Regions from separate parts of the Blastococcus sp. SYSU DS0828 genome, predicted to be linked through region 1. Evidence: predicted binding sites of a transcription regulator. Region 1 holds the regulator's gene; each other region holds the start of a gene.
The links. The regulator LexA, encoded in region 1, represses DNA repair genes until DNA is damaged. The targets are predictions, from matches to a motif close to TCGAACANNTGTTCGA.

Region 2: ruvC (crossover junction endodeoxyribonuclease RuvC) is a predicted target of LexA. The motif match lies at 4,157-4,172, and genes of this name have one in related genera.
Region 3: ACI79Q_RS15730 (DUF222 domain-containing protein) is a predicted target of LexA. The motif match lies at 1,575-1,590, and genes of this name have one in related genera.

The regions. Positions count from the first base shown of each region.
Region 1 covers NZ_JBJHAK010000004.1:190,694-196,319, reverse strand. The annotation lists gene dapF (diaminopimelate epimerase) at 1-378, shown strand, start outside; gene ACI79Q_RS05010 (hypothetical protein) at 383-589, opposite strand; gene hflX (GTPase HflX) at 704-2,194, shown strand; gene ACI79Q_RS05000 (phosphatase PAP2 family protein) at 2,253-2,975, shown strand; gene ACI79Q_RS04995 (hypothetical protein) at 2,947-3,990, shown strand; gene lexA (transcriptional repressor LexA) at 3,994-4,749, opposite strand; gene ACI79Q_RS04985 (LysM peptidoglycan-binding domain-containing protein) at 5,210-5,458, shown strand; gene ACI79Q_RS04980 (hypothetical protein) at 5,583-5,626, shown strand, end outside.
Region 2 covers NZ_JBJHAK010000014.1:59,354-64,979, reverse strand. The annotation lists gene ACI79Q_RS12780 (glycosyltransferase family 4 protein) at 1-1,177, shown strand, start outside; gene ACI79Q_RS12775 (hypothetical protein) at 1,189-1,740, shown strand; gene pdxS (pyridoxal 5'-phosphate synthase lyase subunit PdxS) at 1,789-2,697, shown strand; gene pdxT (pyridoxal 5'-phosphate synthase glutaminase subunit PdxT) at 2,694-3,323, shown strand; gene ACI79Q_RS12760 (YebC/PmpR family DNA-binding transcriptional regulator) at 3,320-4,081, shown strand; gene ruvC (crossover junction endodeoxyribonuclease RuvC) at 4,190-4,762, shown strand; gene ruvA (Holliday junction branch migration protein RuvA) at 4,759-5,397, shown strand; gene ruvB (Holliday junction branch migration DNA helicase RuvB) at 5,394-5,626, shown strand, end outside.
Region 3 covers NZ_JBJHAK010000021.1:18,884-24,509, forward strand. The annotation lists gene ACI79Q_RS15720 (class I adenylate-forming enzyme family protein) at 1-704, shown strand, start outside; gene ACI79Q_RS15725 (crotonase/enoyl-CoA hydratase family protein) at 701-1,468, shown strand; gene ACI79Q_RS15730 (DUF222 domain-containing protein) at 1,594-3,084, shown strand; gene ACI79Q_RS15735 (HNH endonuclease signature motif containing protein) at 3,248-3,922, shown strand; gene ACI79Q_RS15740 (hypothetical protein) at 3,976-4,611, shown strand; gene ACI79Q_RS15745 (AI-2E family transporter) at 4,651-5,626, opposite strand, start outside.

The DNA.
Region 1 (5,626 bases):
AGCATGGGCAACCCCCACCTGGCCTGCCTGACCGACGTGCCCGTCGAGCAGCTGGACCTGACCGGTACCCCGGCGTTCGACGAGGGGCTGTTCCCGGAGGGCGTCAACGTCGAGTTGGTGAACGTCCTGGAGCCGGGTGCCCACGTGCGGCTGCGGGTCAGCGAGCGCGGGGTGGGCGAGACGCGGTCGTGCGGCACCGGCGCCTGCGCCGCGGCCTACGCGGCCCTGCGTGCCGCGGGCGCCGACGAGGGCACGGTCGTCGTCGACGTCCCCGGGGGCCGCCTGTCGGTGCAGGTGACCCCCGGGACGACGGTCCTCAGCGGTCCGGCCGTGCTGGTGTCGGCCGGCACGCTGTGCCCGGAGTGGCTCCGGGCCTGAGGCGTCAGCGGCGGTCGTCGTCGGGCGGCAGCGGGACCATCGCGTCGTCGTCGCCGGTGGCCGGAGGGGTGGGTGGCGCCCCCCGGCCGCTGTCCTGGTCGGCGCCGGCACCCATCGGGTTGCGCGGCGGGCCGCCGATGCCCTCGGGGTCCCGGCCCGGGTCGTCCAGCTCGCTGTTCGAACCCAGCCGGCTCGATCCGCTCTCGCTCATCGGTTCCTCCTCCGTGCGTCGCGTTCGTCGCGCTGGCCCTACCCCTGCCGCCGGTCGGGATGCATCCGGGGCGTCGATGCGTTGTACCGGGCGATGACAACTCAGGTGCTTTCCATGCAGGACCGTGCCACGCTGGAGACGATGACGACCGCCCCCGACGCCCTGCCCCTCGACGAGCAGGCCGACCTCGACACCCGCTCCGCGCCCACCGGGCGGTGGGCCGAGGCCGACGACACCACCGGCTCCTACGCGCTCGAGGCGCGCGGCGCCCTGCGCCGGGTGGCCGGTCTCTCCACCGAGCTCGCCGACGTCACCGAGGTCGAGTACCGGCAGCTGCGACTCGAGCGCGTCGTGCTCGTCGGCGTCTGGACCGAGGGCACCCAGGCCGACGCCGACCGCTCGCTGGCCGAGCTGGCCGCCCTGGCCGAGACGGCGGGCTCGCAGGTGCTCGAGGCGGTCAGCCAGCGGCGCGACAAGCCCGACGCTGCCACCTACGTCGGCTCGGGCAAGGCCAACGAGATCCGCGACATCGTCGCCGCCACCGGCGCCGACACCGTCATCTGTGACGGTGAGCTCACCCCCGGCCAGCTCAACCAGCTGGAGAAGGTGCTCAAGGTCAAGGTCGTCGACCGGACGGCGCTGATCCTCGACATCTTCGCCCAGCACGCGACGAGCCGGGAGGGCAAGGCCCAGGTCGAGCTCGCCCAGATGCAGTACATGCTGCCGCGGCTGCGCGGTTGGGGTGAGTCGATGTCCCGGCAGGCCGGTGGCCGGGTCGCCGGCGGTGGCGGCATCGGTACCCGCGGACCGGGTGAGACGAAGATCGAGACCGACCGCCGGCGCATCCGCGCCCGGGTGAGCAAGCTGCGCCGGGAGATCGCCGGCATGGCGACCGCCCGCGCCACCCAGCGGGCGAGCCGGGGACGCAACGCCGTGCCGAGCGTGGCGATCGCCGGGTACACCAATGCGGGCAAGTCAAGCCTGCTCAACCAGCTCACCGGCGCCGGCGTGCTGGTGGAGAACGCGCTGTTCGCCACCCTCGACCCGACGGTGCGCCGGGCGCAGTCGCCGGACGGCCGGGAGTACACGCTCACCGACACCGTCGGCTTCGTGCGCCACCTGCCGCACCAGCTGGTGGACGCGTTCCGCTCCACGCTGGAGGAGGTCGCCGCGGCGGACCTGCTGCTGCACGTGGTCGACGGCTCCGACCCCGATCCGCTCGGCCAGATCGACGCCGTCCACGTCGTGCTGAGCGAGATCGACGCGGCCGCCGTGCCGGAGGTCATCGTCGTCAACAAGGTCGACGCGATGAGCGAGGAGGACATCCTCACCCTCCGCCAGGCCCTGCCGGGCGCGGTCTGGGTCTCGGCCCGCACCGGCGTCGGCATCGACGCCCTCCGCAAGCTGGTGGCCGAGCGGCTGCCGCACCCCGACGTCGAGGTCGACGTGCTCGTGCCCTACGAGCGCGGTGATCTCGTGGCCCGGGTGCACCGGGACGGCGAGGTGCTCGGCGAGCGGCACGAGGACGGCGGCACACGGCTCACCGCGCGGGTGGACGGCGCCCTCGCCGCGGTGCTCGAGGAGTTCGCGGTCCCGGTGGGCTGAGCTGGGGCGGTCGATCGGCTCGGATCACGATCCGGTCACGGGCCGGTACGGTGGCGGCGTGACCAGGGGCGCGGTGCGGGTGGCCGAGTCACCGCGCGCCGCCCCCGTGGTCCCGCCCGGCCGGCCGCCGTGGTGGCTGGTCGCCGTGGCGCTGCTGGTCGGCGTCCTCATCACCGCCGACCTGCTCCGCCACGGGCCGTCGGAGCGGATGGACCTCCGGGTGTCGGAGATCGTCAGCGACTGGGGCCTGAGGGACACGCCGGGCTACCCGGCGGTGTGGGTGGTCACGCAGCTCGGCGGGCGCGTGACCATCCTCGTCGTCCTCGCCGGCCTGGTCGGCTACCTGCTGTGGCGGCGCGGCACCTGGATGCCGGCCCTCCGCGTGCTGCTGGCGCTCGGGGTGCTGACCGCCGGGGTGTACGCGATCAAGCACGGGATCGGGCGGACGGCGCCGGCGTTCCCGGGCTCCTACTTCTTCCACGCCGACGGCGCCTCGTTCCCCTCCGGTCACGTCGCCAACGCAGTGCTCATGTGGGGGGTGGCCCGCTGGCAGGCGGTCGAGTACGGGCTCCCGCCGGCGGTACAGCGGACCTTCTGGTGGCTGAGCGTCGTCGGGCCGGTCGCCACTGGCGCGGCGATGGTGTCGCTGGACTTCCACTGGGTCACCGACGCGGTCGTGGGCGCCGCCGTCGGGATCGTCCTCCTGGGCGTGGTTCATGCACTGGACGCGATGGTTCTGTCACGCTTGGTACGTGCCCGAGCAGGCCAAGCGAGTTCCTAGCCGCGCCCGGCGGCGTCGGCTCGTCGTCGCGAGCGCCCTGACCGGCGCCCTGGCCGTGCTCGTCCCCGGGTCCGCGTCGGCGGAGGAGCCGGCGCCGGAGGTCCGGTGCGCCATCACGGACCCCCGACTCGCCGAGCTGTCCGGCCTGGTGGTGGTAGGAGAGCAGATGCTCGCCCTCAACGACGGCGGTGACCGGGTCGAAGTCCTCGGGCTCGATGCCGCCTGTGCGGTGGTCGACGTGCAGGCCGGGGCCGCGGACCCCTTCGACCCCGAAGACCTCGGCGTCGGCTCGGACGGGAGCGTCTGGATCGCCGACACCGGTGACAACGGCACGAGCCGTGCCACCGTCGCGCTGCATGTCCTCCGGCCCGACGGCGCGGCAGCGCTGCATCGGCTGACCTACCCCGACGGCGCGCACGACGCCGAGGCGCTGCTCCTGGCCCCGGACGGGACGCCGTACCTCGTGACCAAGGAAGTGCTCGGCTCCAGCGGGGTCTACCGGCCCGCCGCCGCGCTCGTCGACGGCGGCACTGTGCCGATGGAGCGGGTGGGCACGGTCAACGTCACCCTCACCGGAACCCCGGGTGGCCCCGTGGGTCGTGCGGGGCAGTTGCTGATCACCGGAGGTGCCGTTGCCGGCGACGGGAGCGCACTGGCGCTGCGCACCTACACGGACGCCTACGTGTGGCCGCTGTCCGGTTCGGACGTGCCCGGTGCGCTGGCCGGCGAACCGGTGCGGGTGGCGCTCCCCGAGTCGCCGCAGGGCGAGGCCGTCAGCTTCTCCGCCGACAACCGGGCGCTCGTGGTCGCGAGCGAGGGCCTGCCCAGCGCCGTCACCGTGGTTCCCCTGCCCGCCGCGACCGCCGCCGCGAGGCCGACTCCCGCGGAGGACCCGCTGCCGTCCTTCGCGGAACTCACCCGCTCGGACCGCTCGCCGATCGCCTCGGCGCTGATCGCCGCCGTCGTCGCCACTCTCGTGGTCTGGGTGGGCGGGAAACTGCGCCGCCGGACCTGACCCTCAGACCCGGCGCAGGACCGACACCACCCGCCCGAGGATCGTCGCCTCGTCTCCGGGGATCGGTTCGTAGGCCGGGTTGTGCGGCAGCAGCCACACGTGACCGTCCCGGCGCTTGTAGGTCTTCACCGTCGCCTCGCCGTCGATCATCGCCGCCACGATCTCCCCGTTCTCGGCGGTCGGCTGCTGGCGGACGACGACCCAGTCGCCGTCGCAGATGGCGGCCTCGATCATCGAGTCACCGGCCACCTTCAGCATGAAGACCGTCCCCTCGCCGACCAGCTCGCGCGGCAGCGGGAAGATGTCCTCCACCGCCTGCTCGGCGAGCACCGGCCCGCCGGCGGCGATCCGGCCGACGAGCGGGACGTAGGCGGGCGCGGCGGCCTGCACCCCGTCGTCGACCACGGGTCGCTCGACGGCCGCGGTGGTGGTCCGGCCGGCATCGCCGGGCAGGCGCACGTCCAGGGCGCGCGGCCGGTTGGGGTCGCGCCGCAGCCAGCCCTTCTTCTGCAGTACCGAGAGCTGGTGCGCGACCGAGGATGCCGAGGACAGTCCGACGGCCTCGCCGATCTCCCGCACCGAAGGGGGGTAGCCCCGTCGGTCGATCGAGTCGCGAATCACCTCGAGGACCCGCCGCTGCCGCTGGGTCAGCCCGTCCCCGTCGGCCGCGCGGTCGGGAAAGGCCCGCACCGACGCGGACCCGTCCGCCGTGCCCGCGGCGCCGCCCCGGTTGCCGGACGTCCTGCTCGAGTCCGCCACGTCTCCTCCTCGCCGGCTGCCCGCGCAGCTCTCGACCCTCGTCGTCGGAGGAACCGTAGCGCCGATCGCCGGCCACTTCAAACAGGTGTTCGAAACTTTCCGTGTCGGGTCACATCTGTCGGCCGCATCCGGTAGACATCGGACAGGCGTTCGAATCGAACACACGTTCGGGTCCGGCGACGTGCCGGCCAGAGGGGCTGAACAGATGACGAGCAGCACGGCATTGCGGGTCCGTGGAGAGGTGCCGGTCGGCCCGGCGGAGCGGCGTGCCGTTCGGCCACCCGCCCGGCACCTCCGGGTGCTCCCGCCGCCTCGCTCCTACGCGGAGACGCTCGACCCCGGGTCCGCTGCGCCTCTCCGGGCGGCGGGTCCCCCGAGGGCGGAGGCGGGGCGCCCACCCGGCCCGGGTCGTCCGGCGCAGCCGCCGCTCCGCCTGACGGCGCGCGGCCGCCGCCTGGTGGTGGTCCTCGCCCTCCTCCTCGCCGTGGGCACGATCGCCCTCGGTGACGCCGTCCTCGGGCAGGAGGGTGGCGGGTTGGCGCTCATGGGGACGACGAAGGTGGTCGTCGAGCCGGGCGACACGCTCTGGTCGATCGCCGGATCGGCCGCCGACGGGCGCGACGTCCGGGACGTCGTCGTCGACATCCGGCAGTTGAACGGGCTCGACACCGCAGCCATCACGCCTGGTCAGGTCCTTCTCCTGCCCTGACGCCTCGCGGACTCGCCCGAGAGCGCCTCGCGGCAAGGTGTTCACAACGCGGCTCGGCGACTTCGTCAACCCTCAGTACAGGCACGTTCACCGTGCGTGCTGGTCGGCCACCTACGGTACGTCCGTGTCCAGCGTCATGGAGAACCGCGCCGCCGTGTTCACCACTCG
Region 2 (5,626 bases), on a different contig from region 1:
CCCCGGTGGTGTCCAGTACCACGTGCGCGATTTCGCCGTGACGCTGCGCGGGATGGGCCACCACGTGGAGGTGCTCACGCCCGCGCAGCACGAGGAGTCGGTCACCGACCCCTTCGTCACCTTCGCCGGCCGCACCGTCCCGGTCCCGTACAACGGCTCGATGGCGAGCCTCCAGTTCGGCCCCGTGTCGGCCGCGCGGGTGCGCCGCTGGCTCCGGGAGGGCCGGTTCGACGTCGTCCACGTGCACGAGCCGGCGACCCCGTCGGTGTCCCTGCTGGTCTGCATGATCGCGACCGGGCCGATCGTGGCGACCTTCCACGCGGCGACGACCCGCTCCAAGTGGCTGGCTGCCGTCGGCCCCATGACGCGGCCCTGGCTGGAGAAGATCAGCGGCCGGATCGCCGTCTCCGACTTCGCCCGGCGCGTGCAGGTCGAGCACCTGGGGGGCGACGCCGTCATCATCCCCAACGGCGTGCACGTGCCGTTCTTCGCCGACGGGCCGCCGCTGCCCGGCTACGGCCGGGGGACGGGCGCCCCGCCCACCATCGGCTTCGTCGGGCGGTTCGACGAGCCCCGCAAGGGGCTGCCGGTGCTGCTGGCGGCGCTGCGCACCGTCGTCCGGACCCACCCGGCGGTGCGGCTGCTCATCGCCGGACGCGGTGACGCCGACCAGCTGTGGTCCATGGTGGGCACCGAGCTGCGGCCGCACGTGACCCTGCTCGGGGAGGTCTCGGAGGCGGACAAGGCGGCGCTGCTGCGGAGCGTGGACGTCTACTGCGCACCCAACCTGCTCGGTGAGTCGTTCGGCGTGATCCTCATCGAGGCGATGGCCGCCGGGGCGCCCGTCGTCGCCAGCGACCTGGACGCCTTCGTCCGGGTGCTGGACGACGGGGCCGCGGGAGTCGTGGTGCGACGCGACGACCCGGCCGCGCTCGGCCGGGCGCTCGCGGACCTGCTCGCCGACCCCGCCCGGCGCGCCGAGCTCGCCGCGCGCGGCTCCCAGGTGGCCGCGCGCTACGACTGGCAGGTGCTCGCCCGCCGCGTCCTGGCGGTGTACGAGACCGTCCTGCCGCCCGGCGGCGGCGTGGTGACCGCGGCGCCCGAGGACGAGTTCCCCGGCGTGCCGCCGACAGGCACCGCGGCCGGACCTCCCCGCATACGGCGGCCGCGCCGCTAGCCTCGGGGACCGTGACGTCCCTGGCCTGGTTGCTGCTCGCCGCCGGAGTGCTCCTGCTCCTGGTGGTCTGGACCGGCTGGACGCTCACCCGGCTGCGGCGGCTGGACGCCCGGGTCGACCGGGCCTGGGCGACGCTGGACGCCCAGCTGCAGCGCCGCGCCGGGCTCGCCGAGGAGCTGGCCCGCCACCACCCAGCGGCCCTCGCCGCCGAGGTCCGGCTCGGCCTGGTGTCGCACGCAGCGGAGGCGCGCGCGGCCCGCGACGCGGGGGACCGCGAGCTGGCGGAGAACGCGCTCGGGCACCAGCTGCGCGAGCTGCCGCCCGGCCTGCCGGGCGTCCCCGCGGCGCTGCGCGCGGACCTGGCGGGCACCCAGACGCGGGTCGCCCTGGCCCGCCGGTTCTACAACGACGCCGTGCGCGACACCCGCGAGCTGCGCGGCCGGCGCTTCCCCCGTTGGGCGGGCCTGCACCGCACGCGCCCGCTGCCGCGCTACTTCGACATCGACGACCGCCTGGGCGACGTGACCAAGGACGCCGACGTGGCCGGCCGCCTCGCCGGCTGACGCCCGTAGGGTGGGGGACCCCCGTTCTCGACCCCAAGGCGGAAACCTGTGACGACGCAGCCCGACCCGTCCGTCGCCCGGACCGGTACCGACCGCGTGAAGCGCGGCATGGCCGAGCAGCTCAAGGGCGGCGTCATCATGGACGTCGTCACGCCAGAGCAGGCCCGGATCGCCGAGGACGCCGGCGCCGTGGCGGTGATGGCGCTGGAGCGGGTGCCGGCCGACATCCGCGCCCAGGGCGGCATCGCGCGGATGAGCGACCCGGACATGGTCCAGGGGATCGTCGACGCCGTCTCCATCCCCGTGATGGCCAAGGCCCGCATCGGCCACTTCGTCGAGGCGCAGGTGCTGCAGTCCCTCGGTGTGGACTACATCGACGAGTCCGAGGTGCTCACCCCCGCGGACGAGGCGCACCACATCGACAAGCACGCGTTCACCGTGCCGTTCGTCTGCGGCGCCACCGACCTCGGCGAGGCGCTGCGGCGCATCTCCGAGGGCGCGGCGATGATCCGGTCCAAGGGCGAGGCCGGCACCGGCAACGTCGTGGAGGCCACCCGGCACATGCGGTCGATCCGGGCCGGCATCAAGGCGCTGGGCACCCTCGACGAGAGCGAGCTCTTCGTGGCCGCCAAGGAGCTGCGGGCGCCGTACGACCTGGTGGCCGAGGTGGCCCGGCTCGGCAAGCTGCCGGTGGTGCTGTTCACCGCCGGTGGCATCGCCACCCCGGCCGACGCGGCGATGATGATGCAGCTGGGCGCCGAGGGCGTGTTCGTCGGCTCGGGCATCTTCAAGTCCGGCCACCCGGCGCAGCGGGCGGCGGCCATCGTGCAGGCGACGACGTTCTCCGACGACCCCGACGTGATCGCCAAGGTCTCGCGCGGGCTGGGCGAGCCGATGGTCGGGATCGACGTCTCGACGCTGCCGGCGGCCGAGCGCTACGCCACCCGCGGGTGGTGACCGCCCCCGTCATCGGGGTGCTGGCGCTGCAGGGCGACGTCCGCGAGCACCTCGCGGTGCTGCGGGCCGAGGGGGCCGAGCCGCGGCCGGTGCGCCGGCCGGAGGAGCTGGCCGGCGTCGACGGGATCGTCGTCCCCGGCGGGGAGTCGACGACGATGGGGACCCTGGCCGGGCGGTTCGGTCTGCTCGAGCCGCTGCGCGCGGCGGTGCGCGCGGGGCTGCCCGCCTACGGGACCTGCGCGGGCATGATCCTGCTCGCCGACCGGCTGGTCGGCGCCCCGCCGGGGCAGCCGACCGTCGGCGGGCTGGACGTGACCGTCCGGCGGAACGCCTTCGGCCGGCAGGCCGACTCCTTCGAGACCCGGGTCGAGCTGGACGGGCTCGGCGGGGGCCCGCTGCACGCCGTCTTCATCCGCGCGCCGTGGGTGGAGGAGGCCGGCCCGGGGGTGCAGGTCCTCGGGCGGGTCGTGGGCGGTGCGGCCGACGGTAGGATCGTCGCGGTCCGCCAGGGCGACGTGGTGGCCACCAGCTTCCACCCCGAGCTGACCGGGGACCGCCGGGTGCACGCGCTGTTCGTCGACATCGTGCGCGCTCACCTGGCCGACGCAGAGAGGGGAGAGCCGTGAGCGGCCACTCCAAGTGGGCGACGACCAAGCACAAGAAGGCCGGGATCGACGCCAAGCGCGGCAAGCTCTTCGCCAAGCTGATCAAGAACATCGAGGTCGCCGCCCGCACGGGCGGCGGTGACCCCGCCGGCAACCCGACGCTCTTCGACGCCATCCAGAAGGCGAAGAAGAGCTCGGTGCCCAATGACAACATCGACCGTGCGGTCAAGCGCGGATCGGGCGCCGAGGCCGGTGGCGTCGACTACCAGGGCATCACCTACGAGGGCTACGCGGCCGGCGGTGTCGCGGTGCTCATCGAGTGCCTCACCGACAACAAGAACCGCTCGGCCATGGAGGTCCGCACCGCCATGACCCGCAACGGCGGGTCGATGGCCGACCCCGGCTCGGTCTCCTACCTCTTCTCCCGCAAGGGCGTGGTCGTGGTGCCGAAGTCCGGCGACGTCGACGAGGACAGCGTGCTGATGGCGGTGCTGGACGCCGGCGCCGAGGAGGTGCGCGACCTGGGCGACACGCTCGAGGTCATCTGCGAGCCCGGTGACCTGGTGGCCGTGCGCACCGCGCTGCAGGAGGCCGGTATCGAGTACGACTCGGCCGACGCCGGCTTCCTGCCCAGCGTCCAGGTGGAGCTCGACGAGGACGGGGCGACCAAGGTCTTCAAGCTCATCGACGCCCTCGAGGACCTCGACGACGTGCAGAACGTCTACGCCAACTACGAGGTGCCCGACGACGTCATGGAGAAGGTCACCGCCGACGCCTAGAAGGACCCCGGTGCCGATTCGTCAGATCACCTGGCGTGTTGACGGGGTCCGGTCGGGGGCTGCGGTTAGCCTCGGTCGAACACCAGTTCGGCTGACGGGAGCGTGACGATGCGGGTGCTCGGTATCGACCCGGGCCTCACCCGGTGCGGGTGGGGCGTGGTCGACGGGCGCCCGGGGGCGCGGCCGACGGCGGTCGGCGTCGGCGTGGTCCGCACCATGGCCGAGCTCGACCTCGAGCTGCGGCTGCTCGAGCTGCACACCGCCGTCACGGCGCTGTTGCGCGAGCACCGTCCCGACGTCGTGGCGATCGAGCGGGTGTTCACCCAGAACAACAAGGGCACGGCGACGGGCACGGCGCAGGCGGCGGGCGTCGCCGCGCTGGCCGCCGCCCAGGCCGACCGCCCGGTCGCCTGGCACACGCCCAGCGAGGTGAAGGCGGCGATCTCGGGCAACGGCCGCGCGGACAAGGAGCAGGTCACCCTCATGGTCACCCGGGTCCTGGGGCTCGCCACCGCCCCCAAGCCGGCCGACGCCGCCGACGCCCTGGCGCTGGCGGTCTGCCACGCGTGGCGCGGCCCGGCGCAGCAGCGGCTGCGGACCGCCGCGATCGCCGGCGGGATCGGCGCGCCGGTGCGGTCCACCGGCACGCTGCCCCGGTGGACGGGGGTGGCGGCCCGATGATCGCCAGCGTGCACGGCCGGGTGGCCGCGGTGGGGCCCGACGGCGCCGTCGTCGAGGTCGGCGGGATCGGCCTGGCGGTGCAGTGCACCCCGGGGACGATCGCCCGGCTGCAGGTGGGGGAGGCCGCCCGGCTGGCCACCAGCCTGGTCGTGCGTGAGGACTCGCTCACCCTCTACGGCTTCGCCGACGACGACGAGCGCCAGCTGTTCGAGCTGCTGCAGACGGCGAACGGCGTCGGGCCGCGGCTGGCCCAGGCGGTGCTGGCCATCCACCCGCCACGGGAGGTCCGCCGCGCCGTCTCGATGGCCGACGTCAAGGCGCTCATGCAGGTCCCCGGCATCGGCAAGAAGGGGGCCGAGCGGCTCATCCTCGAGCTGCGCGACCGCCTCGGCTCGACCAGCACCGACACCTCGCTGGACGCGCCGGCGCCCGCCGGGCTGCCGTCGGTCACGCCGGTGGCCCCGTGGCGGGACCAGCTCACCTCGGCCCTCGTCGGGCTGGGGTGGAGCGGCAAGGAGGCCGAGGGGGCGGTCGCCCAGCTGGCCCCGGTGGCCGACGAGCAGCTCGCGGCGACGGGGAGCGTGGAGGTCGCGGTGCTGCTGCGGCGGGCGCTCCAGCTGCTGGGTAGGTCGTGACCGCGCCGTTCGACCGGTCGCTGACCGGTGAGCTGGCCGCCGAGGCGGCGCCGGAGTGGTCGGTGTCGCCGCAGGCGGGGGACGAGGAGCGGGTCGTCGAGTCGGCGCTGCGCCCGCACTCGCTCGACGACTTCATCGGCCAGCCCAAGGTCGCCCGCCAGCTGGCGCTGGTGCTCGAGGGGGCGCGCCGCCGTGGCCGCACGCCCGACCACGTCCTGCTCTCCGGCCC
Region 3 (5,626 bases), on a different contig from region 1:
CCAGCCCCATGCCCGGCCCGGTGCTGGCGCAGGCCCTCGACGTGTGGGGTCCACGCCTGGTGCAGTACTACGGGCAGACGGAGGCACCCCTGGCGATCACCGTGCTCGACGCCCTCGACCACACCGACCCGTCCCTGGCCGGCTCGTGCGGCCACCCCTCGGTCGACGCCGAGGTCCGGGTCGTCGGCAGCGACGGCGGCGCCCTGCCGGCCGGCGAGATCGGCGAGCTCCAGGTGCGTGCCCCCTTCGGCATGGCCGGCTACCACGACGCGCCCACCCTCACCGCCGAGACGATCAGCGGGGACGGCTGGATCGCCACCCGCGACCTGGCCCGGCTGGACGACCGCGGCTACCTCACGCTTGTCGACCGGACCAGCGACATGATCATCACCGGCGGCTACAACGTGTACCCGCGGGAGGTCGAGGAGGTGCTCATGGCCCACCCGGCGGTGTCCGGTGCGGCCGTCGTCGCCGCACCCGACCCGACGTGGGTGGAGGCGGTGACCGCCTTCGTCACGCTCCGCCCCGGGTCGAGCGCCACCCCCAACGAGCTGCGGGACGCGGTGCGCGGCGCGCTCGCCGGTTACAAGGTCCCCAAGACCGTGCACGTCGTCGACCAGCTCCCCCTCTCCCCCGTCGGGAAGATCCTCCGCCAGGCCCTGCGCGAGCCGCTGTGGGCCGACGCCGCGGGGCGCTCGTCGTGAGCGAGACGGTGACCGTCGAGCGGAACGGTCCGGTGACGACGGTGCGACTGTCCCGCCCGGCGGCACGCAACGCCGTCGACGGGCCCACCGCCGCCGCGCTCGCCGACGCGTTCCGGGCCTTCGACGCCGACGACGAGGCCGCCGTGGCGGTGCTGCACGGCGAGGGCGGCACCTTCTGCGCCGGCGCGGACCTGCGGGCCATCGGGACCGACCGCGGCAACCGCACCGAGACCGACGGGGACGGGCCCATGGGCCCCACACGGATGCGGCTGCGCAAGCCCGTCATCGCCGCGATCGCCGGGCACGCGGTCGCCGGCGGCCTGGAGCTCGCGCTGTGGTGCGACCTGCGGGTCGCCGACGAGACGGCGATTCTCGGGGTCTACTGCCGCCGCTGGGGCGTGCCACTGGTCGACGGCGGCACCGTGCGGCTGCCGCGACTGATCGGCACCTCCCGGGCCATGGACCTGGTGCTCACCGGGCGAGGGGTGGACGCCGCCGAGGCGCTACAGATCGGATTGGTCAACCGGGTCGTGCCCGCCGGGCAGGCGCTGACCGAGGCCCGGGCGCTGGCCGCCCGGATCGCCGCCTTCCCCCAGACCTGCCTGCGGGAGGACCGGGCCTCCCTGCTGGAGCAGGACGGCCTCGACGAGGAGGCGGCCATGGCCAACGAGTTCCACCACGGCATGGCCTCCCTCGCCGTCGACGCGCTGCCGGGGGCCGCACGCTTCGCCGCCGGGGAGGGCAGGCACGGCAGCGGCGTCTGACCCGGTCCGGGTGGCCACCGCGGCGCGGGACGACACGACTCCGCGCCCGGGGCCGCACCGCGCTGAGCAGCACCTTCGCACAAATCCGTCTTGCTCTCCGGGGCGATCGAACGTATGTTCGATGCATGGCGGACGTCGGGGCGGTGAGCGACTGGTACGCCACCGCCCGCGCCCGGGCGGTGGCCGCCGGACGGCGCCGGCGAGCCCGCGAGGCGTCCACCGAGTGGCCCGAGTTCGCCCCGCCGGTGAGGCTGGCCGCCGGCCCGCTCGGCGAGGTGCAGGCCGCGGACCGCGAGATCGCCCGGCAGACCGCGCTGCGCGCCCGCGCGGTCGCCAGGTTCGCCGCGGACCGGCCCGCCGACGGCGACCGTGCCCAGGGTGAGCCGGGCGCGATGAGCCCGGAGCGGTGGGCCGCGCGTCCCGAGGTGCTGCGCGGGGTGAGCGAGTGGGCGACGCAGGAGCTCATGATCGCCCTCTCGCTCTCCGCCCGGGCCGCGGAAGCGTTGCTGGTCCGCTCGCTGACGCTCGTGGAGCGGCTGCCCGGCACGCTGGCCGCCCTGGAGGCGGGGGCCCTGCACCCCGGGCACCTCTGGACCATGCTCGAGAAGGTCGCTCCCATCGCCGACGACCGGGTGCGTGCCGAGGTCGAGGCCGAGCTGCTGCGCTGGGCCGCGGGCCGGGTGGTGACGCCTGCGCAGCTGAACGACAAGGCGCGCCGCGAGGTGGCCCAGCGGGACGCCCGCGCCGCGGCCCGCACGCTGCAGGAGGCGCTGAAGCGGCGCGGGGTCCACATCCGCCCGGACGCCGTCGACGGCATGGCGACCGTGAGCGTGTACGCCACCATGCCGGAGGCCCAGGCGCTGTACCGGGCACTGACCGCCTGCGCGGAGGCGCTCGACGACGACGACGATCAGCGCACGCGGGGCCAGAAGATGGTCGACTGCCTGCTCGACCTGGTGCTGCGCCCGGGCGAGACCGATCTGCCGCCGGTGCAGGTGCTGCTCACCGTCGTCGCCTCGCTGGCCACCCTCGCCGGCGGAGACGGTTCCGGGGAGATCGACGGGCAGGTCGTGCCGGCCGAGATGATCCGCCACTTCCTGACAGCGCTCACCGGCCGGCCGCTGGGGTCCGACTCCGCGGAGCCGGCCCCGGGGCAGCCGTCCGGCTCGATGTCGTGGCAGGCGCAGGAGCAGGCCGAGCTGGAGTGGTGGCTGGCCGAGACGGAGCGCCGGCTGCTCAGCGGTGAACTGGTCGATCCCGACCCCGACGGCAACGGCGACCTCGCCCCTCCCCCGGACGTCGCCGGCGACCCCGCCCTTCCCCCGGACGCGTCGGGCAGGGGCGCCCGCCCCCCCCCCGGGGGCGGCGCCCCCCCCCCCCGCCCCCCCCCGGCCCCCCCGCCCCCCCCCCGCCCTTCCCCGGGACGTCGCCGGCGACCCCGCCACCACCCACGACGCACTCCCGGGCGACGCGATCGAGGACGCCGAGATCGAGGGCGCCGAGATCGAGGACGCGCCCCGCGCCGACACCGGTACCGACGCCGCCGTGGCCCAGGAGCGCCGGGGGTGCACCGCAGCCTCACCGACGTCGCGAGGGCCGGACCGGCGGCGCGGTGATCCTCCGGCGCCGGAACCGGAGGACACCCCACCGGATGCCGGCAATTCCTCACCGGCAGCAGCGACCACGGCCGGGGCGGTACCTCCCGGGCCGGCGGCCACCTCGCCTGGAACCGGCTGGTGGACGCTGGCCGACGAGGCGGTCGAGACCGCCGGCCTCGCCGTGCTCCGCGCGGAGCAAGAACTCTCCCGCGCCGGTCGACTGGTCCGCACGGCAGTCACGGCCGACGCCGACGACGAGGCCACCTGGCGGGCCGGCCCCGGAGGGCGGCTCACCGCAGCGGAGGACGCCTTGGCCGCGCTGCGGTCGGCCTCCGACGGGCGACGGGCGTGGCTCGCCGACCTGCTGGGGAGCACCGGTGGCGGCGGGCTGGCCGAGCGGCCGAGGATCGCTCTGACCGACGCGTTGTCCGGCACGCTGCTGGCCCTGACCGACCTGCCCCGTCTGCGCCGCGCGGGCGGCTGCGACCGTCCGAGCTGCCGTCGGAGCACCGGTCGCTGCACCCACGACCTCTCCGACCGGCCCGGCCTCGGCGCCCCGGGGCCCAGCACCGGCTACCGCCCTTCGGGCGAGCTGGATCGGTGGGTGCGGGCGCGGGATCGTCGCTGCCGGTTCCCCGGCTGCCGTCGACGGGTGCCCCGCGGCGGCGAGCTCGACCACCACCGCCCGTATCCGGACGGTCCCACCAGCGCCGGCAACCTCGCCGGCTACTGCACCACCGACCACCGGGGCAAGCACCAGGCCCCGGGGTGGCGCCACGACCTCGGCAGCGACGGGACCCTCACGGTCACCACCCCGAGCGGTCTGGTCGCCACCACCTCGCCGCCGCCGTACTGAGCGCCACACCACCGCCACGCATCGAGAAACCGGGTACGGGGCACCCCGTGCCCATGGCTGCTCAGATCAGCGACGCCGTCGTCGTCGACGTCCTCCGCCGGCTCGACCGGCTGCTGACCCCGCTGGCGGACCGGATGGGCCGGCCGCCGGAGCTGCCGCACGAGGAGCGCGACCGCTGGTGGGCCGACCGGGTGTCCCGGGTGGCCGCGGGCGTGTCGGCGGTCCCCCGCTTCGCCGGCAAACTCGCCGATCTGCTGCCGCTGCAGAACAGCGTCGGCACCGCGGTGCAGTCGTTGGTGGTGCTCGGTGTCGCCGGGGAGCACGGGGTGACCGCCCCGGCCGACCGGGTGTCGCTGCTGGCGCGGGTCCTGCTGCGCCGGGAGCTCACGCCGACCCAGGTCGAGCCGCTGCTCACCCGGAGCAAGGGCACCTACGTGGAGGGCGCGTTCGGCCCCCGGGACGAGCGCCGCGGGGCGAAGGGCGCCGTCCGCACGCTGTGGCGGGCGGCTCGGCTGCTCGGCCGAATCGACGACGCGCTGGACGCCCGCCCGAAGGGGAAGCTGTTCGCCCGCGCCCTGTCGAACCTGCCGGTCGTCGGTGTGGCCGGCGGGTACGCCTCCGAGCGCGAGGGGCTGCGGCGGGCGGCTGCCCGCGCCGCCGACCTGCTGGAGGGGACGCGGCAGGGCTGACGCCCGGGTGGTGCGGGCCGGCCGCCCCGGCAGTCCGCCCTACCCGGTGCGGGCGCTCGCCGGTTCCGCGGGGGCGGCGTCCCGGGCACCGCCCCGGCCCTCGTCCCGGTCCTCGTCCCGGCTCTCGTCCTGCGCGTCGTCCCGCTCCGGGTCGCGCCAGCCCGGCCCGGCAGCAGGCTCCCGGCCGCGCAGGTAGTCCACGACCCGGGCCACGCAGGCGGCGATCGGCACCGCCAGGAAGGCGCCGAGGACGCCGTAGGTCACGCCCCCCACCGTGACCGCGAGGATGATCGCGAACGGGTGCAGCCGCAGCACAGGGCTCAGGATCAGCGGTTCGAGCAGGTTCCCCTCGGCCTGCTGCACCACCACGACGAGGGCCAGCACCAGCAGCGCCGTCGTCAGCCCCTGGTCGGCCAGCGCGACGAGGACGGCCAGCAGCCCCGAGACGAAGGCCCCCACGATGGGGAAGAACCCGCCCAGGAAGACCAGCACCGCCAGCGGCATGGCCAGCGGGACGCCGAGGAGGACCAGCCCGATCCCGATCGCCACGGCGTCCACGAGGGCGACGATCAGCTGGCCGCGGAAGTAGGCGCCGAGGGTCCAGAACAGCTGCCCGGACACCCGACCGACGTGCTGCCGGGTGCGCTCGGGCAGCAGGCTGATGATCCCCGACCAGATGCGCCCCCCGTCGCGCAGGTAGAAGAACAGGGCCACCAGGAACAGGACGACGGCGGTGGCGACGTCGCCGAGCGTCCGCGCCACCTGCAGCCCGCGGTCGACGACGTCGCTGCCGCCGCCGCCGAGCGCACCGGCTGCCTGCTGGGCCATGTCGGCGAGCCCACCGTCGCCGACGTCGAAGGGCAGCGAGAAGGGCGTGTCAGCGACCAGCTCCGCCAGGTCGCTGAGCGCCTCCTCGACGCTCTCCGCCAGCGCCGGGATCTCGTCGGCGAAGCGCGGCACCACGAACCAGATCGCCAGCCCCAGCAGCCCGAGGAGGGAGATCAGCAGCAGCAGC